Regions from separate parts of the Bradyrhizobium sp. 215_C5_N1_1 genome, predicted to be linked through region 1. Evidence: predicted binding sites of a transcription regulator. Region 1 holds the regulator's gene; each other region holds the start of a gene.
What was found. Region 1 encodes LexA, which represses DNA repair genes until DNA is damaged. Its sites were predicted from a motif close to TGTTCNNNNTGTGTTCNG; they were not measured.
Positions count from the first base shown of each region.

Region 2: the regulator LexA is predicted to act here: its motif matches at 952-969, upstream of AB7G19_RS36680 (ribonuclease T2 family protein).
Region 3: the regulator LexA is predicted to act here: its motif matches at 1,650-1,667, upstream of AB7G19_RS20870 (single-stranded DNA-binding protein).
Region 4: the regulator LexA is predicted to act here: its motif matches at 1,515-1,532, upstream of AB7G19_RS32840 (DUF3072 domain-containing protein).

Region 1 is NZ_CP197228.1:4,179,569-4,182,414, forward strand. Features, by position in the region: gene AB7G19_RS20135 (GAF domain-containing protein) at 1-394, opposite strand, end outside; gene AB7G19_RS20140 (hypothetical protein) at 618-1,052, opposite strand; gene AB7G19_RS20145 (hypothetical protein) at 1,245-1,463, opposite strand; gene lexA (transcriptional repressor LexA) at 1,671-2,372, opposite strand; gene AB7G19_RS20155 (molybdopterin molybdotransferase MoeA) at 2,549-2,846, opposite strand, start outside.
Region 2 is NZ_CP197228.1:7,654,786-7,657,631, reverse strand. Features, by position in the region: gene AB7G19_RS36685 (23S rRNA (adenine(2030)-N(6))-methyltransferase RlmJ) at 1-7, opposite strand, end outside; gene AB7G19_RS36680 (ribonuclease T2 family protein) at 187-906, opposite strand; gene AB7G19_RS36675 (hypothetical protein) at 1,029-1,490, opposite strand; gene AB7G19_RS36670 (hypothetical protein) at 1,674-1,967, shown strand; gene AB7G19_RS36665 (DUF3617 domain-containing protein) at 1,998-2,528, shown strand; gene AB7G19_RS36660 (ATP-binding protein) at 2,698-2,846, opposite strand, start outside.
Region 3 is NZ_CP197228.1:4,334,569-4,337,414, forward strand. Features, by position in the region: gene AB7G19_RS20860 (outer membrane protein) at 1-376, opposite strand, end outside; gene AB7G19_RS20865 (outer membrane protein) at 610-1,371, opposite strand; gene AB7G19_RS20870 (single-stranded DNA-binding protein) at 1,821-2,318, shown strand; gene AB7G19_RS20875 (DUF2306 domain-containing protein) at 2,521-2,846, shown strand, end outside.
Region 4 is NZ_CP197228.1:6,850,337-6,853,182, reverse strand. Features, by position in the region: gene AB7G19_RS32855 (Do family serine endopeptidase) at 1-266, shown strand, start outside; gene AB7G19_RS32850 (hypothetical protein) at 538-900, shown strand; gene AB7G19_RS32845 (DUF6496 domain-containing protein) at 913-1,212, opposite strand; gene AB7G19_RS32840 (DUF3072 domain-containing protein) at 1,284-1,478, opposite strand; gene AB7G19_RS32835 (hypothetical protein) at 1,594-1,815, shown strand; gene AB7G19_RS32830 (hypothetical protein) at 1,834-2,019, shown strand; gene AB7G19_RS32825 (hypothetical protein) at 2,118-2,363, opposite strand; gene AB7G19_RS32820 (hypothetical protein) at 2,460-2,717, opposite strand; gene AB7G19_RS32815 (hypothetical protein) at 2,774-2,846, shown strand, end outside.

The DNA of each region.
Region 1 (2,846 bases):
AGCCGTCGACGAGCCCCATCTCGTGGGAGGTTTCGGCATCGTTGTGCCAGAGTTCGATCGCGCCGACATGGGCCTCGTCGTCGCCGCAGAACAGCACCATGACGGCTTGCAGGAATTCGCCTGAAAACACCGGCACCGCCACGCCGCAGGTCAGCCCGGCGGCGATGGCCTGATCGGTCCGCTTGAAATAGGAATCGGTGAATCTAGTGAGGATCACGGGGTGGCCGCCGGCCCAGGCCTTGCCGGGAAGTCCCTCGTCATATCCGAAGTGCAGATCCTCGCTCACGTCCCTAAACGCGGACAACCCTTCGCCGTAGAGGCCGCCGCCGAATTCCAGCCGCATGCGCGTGCGGTCAGGCACCCAGAGTTCAACGACGCGAATGAAGGTCTTCATCGAACGTGCCCGCCGTCTCAAGCCGCACCAAGCATCGGCCATTTGGCTGCGGAACGGACGTTCAAAATTCAGGCAGGACAGCGCAAACTTCGTGCGGTGGGAGACGCCACGGCTTGGTCCGCCCGATGGAGTTTCGCGGGACACAAACGACACCATCTCGCCGGCCTCGGCCGGCGATGGCGATTTCAATCCTGGCCCGACCTGTCGGCCGGGAATGGCTGCATCAGCCGATCGGCAGGCGGGTGATGGTTGTCCGGCTGTCGGTGATGGTCTGCGGCTTGTGCTCGCGCTCGCCGAGCGGCTGGGTCACCGGTAGCTGCAGCACGGTCGCACGCTGGCCTTCGACCAGCTGCGTCACCAGCACGGATTTGCCGTCGGGGAATTCGATCGCATCATGATGGCGATCGGGAATGTGCGGATCGATCTTGCCGAACTTGCCGACGCGCGAATTGACGGTGCGCGTCCAGATCCAGCGATTGTCGTAGCGGACGTTGTCGGCGAAGGCGAGCTCCGTCCCCGGGAGCAGGCAGACCGCGACGGTCGGATCGGCCGCGGAGGCAAAGCCGCGCGTCGAGGTGCCGCGGAAGGTTGTCGTGACGATCGTCTCGCCGACTTCGGCGGGACGCGACGCGACGGCATGCAGGCTGTAGTCACACATCGGGTGCTCCTCATGCAGGGATAGCGACCCACGTCTCTTAATCGAGGCGCAGGCCTCTATCAGAGTGGAAATACCAAACGTTCTGCCGGGTTGTAGGCAAATCTACGGCTCGCCGCCGCAGGCCGCAATCACATTAACTTTCCCGAATCCACCAGGAACAAAGCCCGCCCCTTTGCATTCTGCAGGCGCGTGTCAGCGCCCCGCAGGCGCCGACCAGCCGGAATACTGCCAGCCCGGCCGCGACGGTTGGTCGACGGCGTCGAGGGCCTTGCGGACTTGCTCGCTAACGGCGGTGTCCTTGCGGACATGGGGCCGCGATTGCGCGGCTAAGGTTTGTACGTCCAAGGCTTGCGACGCTGATGCTGCGATCAGCGGCGCCACAGCAATTGTGCTCAGAACGATCCGGCGCATGACTTCTCCTCGAACCTGAAGGCCGCGAAGCAGAGCTGCTTCGTGCGGCGTGCCGAGGATTTACCGCTGGAGGAGGGGCCGGATAATCTGCGCGAAACCAGAAAGACTATCCAGCGGAAGCGGACAATCGTCCGCTCCAATCTCGGATCGGCGATGCCGATCCAAAGCGCGCGGGGCGCCAAATAACCGATACCGGCACGTCCGGTATCAATACTTCCGGTACAGCCCGATCAGCTTGCCCTGGATCTTCACCCGGTTGGGCGGCAGAATGCGGACCTCATAGGCCGCATTGGCGGGCTCGAGCGCGATCGAGGCGCCGCGGCGGCGGAAGCGCTTGAGCGTCGCCTCCTCGTCGTCGATCAGCGCCACCACGATATCGCCGGTATCGGCGCTCTCGTTGCGCTGGATCAGCGCCATGTCGCCGTCGAGAATGCCGGCCTCGACCATGGAATCGCCGCGCACTTCGAGCGCGTAATGTTCGCCCGAGCCGAGCATGTCAGGCGGTACGCTGATGGTGTGGCTGCGGGTCTGCAAGGCCTCGATCGGCGTACCGGCCGCGATGCGGCCCATCACGGGGACCGCGACGGGGCGCTCGCCCTCGTCCGCCGGCGGGCTCGAAGTCGTGCGGACCTTGCCGAGATTGCCTTCGATGACGCTCGGCGTGAAGCCGCGGCGGCTGCCGGCAGCGGCCTGAAGCTCGGGCAGCTTGATCACCTCGATGGCGCGGGCCCGGTTGGGCAGGCGCCGGATGAAGCCGCGCTCCTCGAGCGCAGTGATCAGGCGATGGATGCCCGATTTCGAGCGCAGGTCGAGCGCGTCCTTCATCTCATCGAAGGAGGGCGGCACGCCGCTTTCCTTCAGCCGTTCGCTGATGAACCGCAGGAGCTCGTATTGTTTGCGCGTTAACATCTCGACCAAAATCCCCCGGTTGATGTCGTTCGATTCCGAGACGCTGAATTCAGCAGTAAGCCGCTACATTCTCGAAACAAATCATGAACGGACACTATATGTTCGATACATGTTCCGCAACTGCTTAATTTACCGTGAACGCGACAAAGTTCGCGGAACGCACGCGAACGAAGCGCTCAGACGGGCAGCCGCAAGACCTCGCAAGGCGTGCCGGCTTCGGCCTTCGACGCGAATGGCGCGCGCACGAGAAGTGCCTGTGCCGCAGCGAGATTCGCAAGCAGCGAGGAATCCTGGTGATTGACCGGAAGGGCGACGAGCGTGCCGTCATCGCGCAGCTCGAGGCGTGCGCGCAGGTAATCCTCGCGCTGGTCGTTGGCGCCGACATCGCGGCCGAGCACCGCGCGTTCGCGGCGGTGATGAATCATCGAACGGCCCGAAAGCGCGCGAATCAACGGCACCATGAACAGGAAGCCG
Region 2 (2,846 bases), 3.5 Mb from region 1:
AGTTCATGAGACAGGACTACGCTACGTCACGGCTTGAGCAAAGCGGCATGCGCGTCTGTCCCGGACGCGCTGCAACGCTCTTAGCGTTGCGGGCCAGGGCCCGGGTCTGGATTCCCATGCAGCATAGGCCCCGATTCTGCAGCGCACCGCCGAAGCGGCGCGGCGTACGGGGCATGAGCAGTTGGACTAGCCACCTCTGATCGGCGGCATCGTCACCTGGTCGCGGCGGCAGGCGCGGCGCTCGATCTCCTCGCAGGCCCGGAATTGCAGGTCCTTGCTGAGGCAGATGCGGACCTCCGAGAGCCGGGTCCGGTTGCAGGTGACCGAGATGGCCGCGTTGCTCAGGCCCGCATTGGCCTTGATGAAGGCTTCCTCCACCTCGCCCGGCGCCACGGTCTTGGCCTGCGACAGTTCGAGATATTCCGCCGGGATCTTGATCGCGGCGCGCGCCTTTCGGATCGTCTCGAAATAATTGCGGCTGTCGAGCCCGGAGCAGGTGCCGTGCTTGTCCCACTCGTTGAAGATCAGCCCCGGCGCCGGCATCAAATCGAGCATCGAAGAGACGATGTTGCGGTTCAGGCGTGGCGAGGGCCGCTGGCAATATTCAGGGAAGCCATTCTCATATTGCGGCCACAGCCCGTGCACCACGAACGCGTAGGGCCGCCCGCTGCACTGCATCTGCGAGCGACCACCGCCGCCGCCGCGGTTGCGCTCGGACGCCTCCTCGCAGAAGGAGGGCGACCATGACAGCGACAGCACATAGAAGTCGAATTCGCCGGGCGCGTTCTGCCGTTTGTCCTGGGCCTTCGCGCCGCCCGGCAGCGCGACCAGCCCGGCGGCCAGAACCAGGGGGAGGGTCAGTGAGATCACGAGACGGGTGAACGAATGCAATCTAAAATGAAACATGGCGACGCCCCTCAACTAGACTGTGCAGTCAGCCTAGCAGGCAACAAGAACATTTCAAGAACAAAATTCGGGCCGGCCCGTCAGGCGCCTGATCAGTCCGATTCAGGCCTTTCGATCGAGCCTCAGGGCCTGGCGGCGCGGCAGGACGGATTGTAGGCCCAGTTGCGGTCGAGCCCGACCACGCACCATTCCACACCATTGCCGTAGCCGGAGAAGCCGCCATCCTCGATGATCGAGAAATGCACCTTGCGCACCTTTCCGTCATTGAGCATGGCGTCGCCGGTGCAATAGCGGCGCGGAATGTTGTCAGACTGCCAGGGCCGGAACGCGATCTCGTGAACGGCGGCGAAGCCGGTGATCTTCAACGAGGAATTCCAGAACGAGCTTTCCTTCTCCCAGAACTGGGTGGCGATGGTCGGCAGCGCCCTCTCGCAATCGACGACGGCGCCGTCATAGCGCGGCCCGTTCAGCCAGAAGTTCAGCTCCAGCGGATTGGCGGCCCTGGCCTCACCGAGCGACAGCGCCCCGAACATGAGGCCAAGCAAGGTGGCAAAGCGGAGCGATTTCAGGGGGAGGGCGCGCATGGGCAATCCGGACAGCTGGGTCTTGCGAAGGATGGACGGTGCCGCGAAGGCCGGGGCAGGTCAAGTGCAGCGCGGCAACACTTGGCCAAGAGTTGACCCCAACCTCGCAGCCGGCGGGGCATCAGTTCTTTTCATGGACCTCCCGGCACCGTAAACTGGTCCCAACCAATTGGAGTAACGGGAATGCGAATCATTGCGGCCGCGGGCTTTCTTGCCCTGGGGATGATGGCCAGCCAGTCGGCACGCGCCGATCTCCTTCCGGTGCCTCCGTTCAAGGGCAACGACACCGGCGGCATCATCGCTTATTCGCTGGCGACCCAGGCTGATGCGCGGCAGGTCGCGGTCGATCACTGCGCGCGCTACGGCAAGGTCGTGAAATTCCTCGCGGTGCAGGCCTTTGAGGGCGGCTATATCTCGTTCTCCTGCCGTTGGGTGCCCTATGGCGCTGCCCAACAGCCGATCCGTACGCTGTACTGAGGCGCTTTCGGAACGTCGGGAGCTTCCCACATGACGCGCAAGCTCGCTTTGCTCGGCTCGGCCCTTTGTCTTGTGGTGTCGGCAGGCAGCGCCAGCGCCGACGATCTGCCGGTGCGCAAGGCCGGTCTCTGGGAAATGAAGATGGTCAGGACCGGCACGCCCATGCCCGAGATGACCATGCAGCACTGCACCGACGAGACCGTCGACAAGGAGATGAACAACAACGTCTCCCCGATGGCCAAGCAGATCTGCGCCAAGCAGGACATCAAGAAGACCGCGACCGGCTATGTCAGTGATTCCGAGTGCAACGTCGCCGGCATCAGCACGACCTCGCATGCCGAGATCACCGGCGATTTCAACTCGGCCTATACGGTGAAGACCTCGTCGCATGCACAAGGCGGCGCCGCCGGCGCAGCAGGCCGCGACACCACGATGCAGCTCGAAGCCAAGTGGCTCGGGGCCTGCAAGCCCGACCAGAAGCCCGGCGACATCGTGATGCCCGGCGGCTTCAAGATGAACGTGCGCGACATGGACAAGTTGAAGGCGTTGCTGCCGAAGTAGGTTTGTCTTCCCCTCTCCCCTTGTGGGAGAGGGTGTCTCGCCGCGTAGCGGCGAGACGGGTGAGGGGTATCTCTCCGCGCGTGACTCTCTTACTTCTGAATTCGCGGAAACAACCCCTCATCCGGCGCTTCGCGCCACCTTCTCCCACAAGGGGAGAAGGAAGAGCCGCCTACACCGGAATCCGGACACTCGCCCTTAATCCCCCCATCGGGCTGTCGCCGAGGGTGATGTCGCCGCCATGCGAGCGCGCGATGTCGCGGGCGATGGCTAGCCCCAAGCCGGTGCCGCCTTCGTCCTGGTTGCGGGCGTTGTCGAGCC
Region 3 (2,846 bases), 160 kb from region 1:
CGCGCACGGTGCCCATGGCATCGGTCTTCGAGCTCGCCGTTGCGGTCACAACGCCGAATCCGGGAACAACAGTGGCGCCGGTCGCCGAAGCGCTGACGTCAGCCCAGGAACCATCAGCCTCGACGCCGAACACGACGTTGCCGGTCTGCCAGTTGTAGCCGGCGGTGCCGCCGACGAAGCCACCCTTCATCTTCGGGTCGCCGGAACCGTTTTCCCAGGCGCCGCCGCCGACGATACCGAGGTAGAAGCCGGTCCAGTTGTAGACCGAGGCCACCGCCACCGGAGCCTTGGTGTAGGGGCGCGCCGCGAGATCAGCGGCCGAAGCCGGAGCAGCGAGAGCGAACAAACAGGCCGAAGCCAACAAAACCTTCTTCATTTTCAAACTAATCCCAGTCCCGGTTTCTGTTTTTGCCTTCCGTGCGTTCGGAAGGACATCGGACGCCGTGGTCCAACTGATGTCGTGCTTACACGAGCAAAGCCGCAAGTTGCGTCTCCCAAAAGCCACAATAATCGCAAAACGTAACGGTGACTGACCTATAATTCCCGTTGCCCACGCAAAAAGGCCGGCGCGAGGCCGGCCTTTGATCTCCAAGCGATTTCAGAGGGATGTCAGTATCTTGCGATCATCGGACCGCCCCAGCGATAGTTCACGCGGACGAGGCCGATATCGACGTCCTGGCTGATGCGATCGGAGCGTGTGGCAACGCCGAGCGGGGCGAAATTGCCGGATCCGGTGAAGCCGATGGTGCGGTTGCCGAGGAAGATGTGGTCGTACTCGAAGCCCACGGTCCAGTTCGGGGCGAATCCGAACTCGACGCCCGCACCCACGGTGCCGCCCCAACGGGTCTCGTTGGCCCGGTCGAACTCGAGGCCGCTGGCGACGTCGAAGCTGCGGTAGCGATCGCTGACGACGGCGCCGCCGCCCTTCACGTAGACCAGGACGTTGTTCCATGCGTAACCGACCTGACCGGTAATCAGGCCGAAGGCGTTGATCTTCGAACGATCGCGCAGGCCGCTGATCGCACTGATGTTGTCACCCGAGAAATCGGCCCAGTTGCCCTGGCCTTCGAAGCCGAACACCCAGTTGGCTGACTGCCAGCGGTAGCCGACCTGGCCGCCGACCGTGCCGCCGGTCGCGTTGTGGCAGCCTTCGCCTACGAGAACGCCACCGCCGATATCGACGTCCCAGCACTTGTGGCTGGTGCCGCCGCCGCCGTTGATACCGATGTAGAAGCCGCTCCAGTCGTAGATGGTCGCGATCATCGGTGCCGGAGCCTTGGTGTAGGGACGCGCAGCGAGATCTGCCGCGATTGCGGGAGCCGACAGCCCCAACGCGATTGCACCAATAGTACCAATCAAAATCTTATTCATTGCAGTCCCCCCAGTTTCTGACCGCTTTTCGAAGTCCCCGAAGCGGCTGATCAGGCGCGACGCCTATAAGAATCTAATTCCGCGGCAAGCGTAGCTTAGGCGGGAGGCGGAGTCCGTCTCCGGAATGCAACAGTCGGGCGGCATCTGAACTGCTTCTAACTTGATGAATGTTAAGCTGTTTCGCCGTCCTCAGGAATTCGGGGAAATTCCATTTGGCGCAGGCCGTCTTTGTGCAGCGCGGTGTCGTCTTGCCAACGCAACAAGGTGAGGGGTGTCATAAGAACAAATCTGGAACGAACCCGCCAGGGGTGCTATATATGGGGATAAGTGGAGGGGTGACGGGCCGATCCGTCCGCGCAAGCGTATAGGGTCGCGTCAACAGGTTGCAGAGGACGCGGGCGCGTCCCGGGCCTTCTAAAATTCAGTGGCATTCGGAGTGGAGAGCGGCGATGGCGGGAAGCGTCAACAAGGTCATTCTGGTTGGAAATCTCGGCAAGGATCCCGAAATCCGCCGCACCCAGGACGGGCGGCCGATCGCGAATTTGAGCATCGCCACCTCGGAGACCTGGCGCGACAAGAACAGCGGCGAGCGCAAGGAAAAGACCGAGTGGCATCGCGTCGTGATCTTCAATGAAGGGCTCTGCAAGGTCGCCGAGCAGTACCTGAAGAAGGGCGCGAAGGTTTACATCGAGGGTGCGCTCCAGACCCGCAAATGGACCGACCAGAGCGGCGCCGAGAAGTACTCCACCGAGGTCGTGCTCCAGGGCTTCAACTCGACCCTGACGATGCTCGACGGCCGCGGCGGTGGAGGCGGCAGCTTCGGCGACGAGCCGGGCGGCGATTTCGGCTCCTCCGGTCCCGTCAGCAGCGCGCCGCGCCGCGCAGTTGCCGCCGGCGGTGGCGGTGGTGGCCGCAACAGCGACATGGACGACGATATCCCGTTCTGAGGCGGGCGGGGGCGCTTCGCCCCTGATGTCACCTTGCTCGCTTGAAACGACAGGATTTCTTACCAATTGGCGGGCAAAGCTCGGTTTTTCCGGGCTTGCCTCATGTGCTGCCTCAAGCCTTTGACGAGGAGTGATGTGAATGGTATTAACTTGATGTTAATCCTATTCACATGGGTCGGCCGTCGATTAGAGGAAGCCCTGCATGAGCGTTGCGCCACTGCTTGAGGCTGCTCCGGCGATCCCGCTGCATGCCTTTGCCGCCATGGCCGCCTTCGTGCTCGGCCTCGTTCAGTTTGCCGCCCCCAAGGGCACGCTGCCGCACCGGACGATCGGCTGGATCTGGGTGGCGCTGATGGCGGTGGTGGCGGCCTCGTCGTTCTGGATCCACCAGATCCGCCTGGTCGGGCCGTTCAGCCCGATCCATCTCCTGTCGATCTTCACGCTGGTGATGCTACCGCTCGCGGTGTGGCGGGCGCATACCCATCGCATCACCGATCATCGCCGCGCCATGATCCTCCTGTTCACGGG
Region 4 (2,846 bases), 2.7 Mb from region 1:
TCGGTCTCAGCCTGGCGCCGGCAGGCGACGTCCAGGGCGCGGGCCAAAAGGGCGTGGTCGTGACCGAGGTCGATCCGCAGGGACCCGCCGCGCAGCGCGGCATCCAGACCGGCGACGTCATTCTCAATGTCGGTGGCAAGGCCGTTGCCAATGTCGGTGACGTCCGCTCCGAGCTGGCGCAGGCCAAATCGTCCGGCAAGAACAGCGTGCTGTTGCAGGTGAAGAGCCAGGAAGCGACGCGGTTCGTCGCGGTGCCGCTGGCCTAAGCCTCGCGCTTCCCGCGGCAAACTCAAAAGGCGGCCTGCGGGCCGCCTTTTTCGTGCGCGTCTGGAAGATTCCCACAGGTGCCGATAACATTCTCGTTAACGGCAGCGTTGATGACGGGTTCGTCCGAAAAAGCCGCGTTCGCTCGTCACAGTTCGGAATCACGTGTTGGGCTTTGGCGTCAATGAAGACGCCCAGGCGAATTGCAGGAGTGGAACTTCGAACGCCCGGCCTTCTTGTGGAACCGGTGGTTCGCATTTGATCGGTGCCGACATGGATCGATTGAAGCTCTCGCTGAGGTGTGCGCTGCTTGTGGCGCCGCTTGTCCTGACGACCGGAAGCGCCCTGGGGCGCGACGATGGCCGCTACGCCAACTCGCCCCTGAAACCCTGGTTCGACAGCTTGCGCAGCCATCTTGGGCCCTGCTGCTCGGATGCAGATGGCTTTGCTGTATCCGACCCCGATTGGGAATCGCACGATGGGCACTATCGCGTGCGGCTCGACGGGCAGTGGGTGGATGTGCCTGATGAGGCCGTCATCACCGAGCCAAACCGGGCTGGCCACACCATGGTATGGCCGGTGAAGACTGCGTTCGGGATTTCGATCCGCTGCTTCATGCCGGGCAGCATGATCTGACGCGGGTGGGCGTTACCGCTTGCTGGATTTGCGCTTCGAGGTCTTCTTCGTTGTCTTGGTCGTCTTCCTGGCCGTCTTCTTGGCTGTCTTCTTCTTGGACGTTTTCCGCTTCGACGCCTTCTTCGGGACTTTCTTGCCCTTCGCGCGCGCTTCCGACAGGCCGATTGCGATCGCCTGCTTGCGACTCTTCACGCGTCCGCCACGACCGCCGGGGCCGCTTTTCGCGGTGCCCTTCTTATAACCGCGCATCTCGCGCTCGACATCACTGCTGGCGCTGCGTGAGTAGCGGCGTTTCTTTGCCTTGCGTGCCATCAACTCTCTCCCTTGGCCCGGGAAAGAACCGCATCACTGACCCTACGTTCCAAATGCGCTGGCCGCGTTCCTCAGAAGGAGTTCGCCAACTCGATCTCGTCTTCCAGCGCTCGAATGCGGCGCGCAGCCTCAGTGGAGGACAGAGCCCGATCGTATTGAGTGGGCTGATAGGCTTCCTCGCTCAGACGCTTCAGCCTCAGCCCCTGCGCTCTCGTCATCTGCTCCGTGAGGAAAACCCTGGCGTCGTATTTACCCTGAACCTGCATCTGGCCTCTCCGTTCTCAAATCGTCACTTGACTATATGTTCTTATTTTGTTCTAACAAGCCATGGACAACAGAATTAATGAAATTCGACGCAAAATCAGCGCCTTGAGGCTCGAGATGGCCGACATCGAGGTGTCTGTGCGCGACCTCGTCGATCGCGACCGCGACTGCACAGAAAAGGCCCTGGCGCAGATGGATCTGCGCCGGAAAATCAACCTGCTGATCGGCGAATGGAAGGCGGCCGGTGGCGGCGATGTCTTGCCTGACGTCCGCGAGCGGGTCCGCCTTCGTCCTGCAACGACATCCGGTAGTCCGCTGCGCGTGATCGCGCGCCGCTGAGAATTTTGGGAGCGTGCGGTGGAAGAAGACCCGGACACGTACCGGATTCTAAAACTGCGCGCCGAAATTCTCGAACTCGGCTCCGCCATCCGGCAATTGCAGCGCGAGGGTCTCGACGATGCCGCAGCGCAGCTCCTGATCGCACGCAAACGTGCACGGCTGGAGCATCTCGTGAAGGCGAATGCCACGGGACGGCCGCTTTAGCGATGCGACGCTGGAAGGATTCCCAATCTAGCTCCAAACTCCAGCTCCAAAGCGAAAGGCCCCGCGTCGCCGCGAGGCCTTTGATTGTCGGCCGGAGCTCACTTGGTGTTGCTCATGCCGCCCTTGTTGTTCGTCATGGTGCCGCCTTGGTCGGAGCCGGGGCCAGAACCACCTTGACCGGAGGGATCAGCGCCCTTGGAGGACTTGGTGTTGGCACCCGTGGTCTGCGACGAGGACATAGCGGATCCATGCTTGGCCTTATGCGACTTGGCCTGCACGGCGAACGGAGCGGCGGCGAGGCCGGTTGCCAACATCACGGTAAGAGCGAGCTTGGTGGTTTTCATGCGCGGGAACTCCCTGAGTTGAATTGACGCAGGCAGCCAACCGCCATTTGCTGCAGGAGTTCCGAACGAAATCGCCCGGTGCGCGTCACGCGCGCTTCAAAATTCCTTGTCCTCGGCGAGGATGAACACGAGGCCCGTGAGCGTTGCGCCGATCGCGAACGTCGTCACCAGTGTGATGATGAAGACCATGCCGGCCGAATGTCCGCCGTGGTTCAACAAATTTGCGACGGCCGGATTGAACAGGACGAGGGCGAGACCGAAGACAAGGCCGAGGGCTGCGCCCATCATCGCATGCGTCATCAGCTTGATGACGCCGGTCGGAGAGATGAGGCTCGGCGACTTTTTCCCGCGCATGGAACCGCCTCGCGGTGTGGCATAAAACGCATGCGACGATTGCGGGTTCCATTGTCATGACGATTTTGTCATTCCCCGCTTCATCCGACGTTCATGGCGGTCTTGCGAGGATGAATGCCATCAACACGG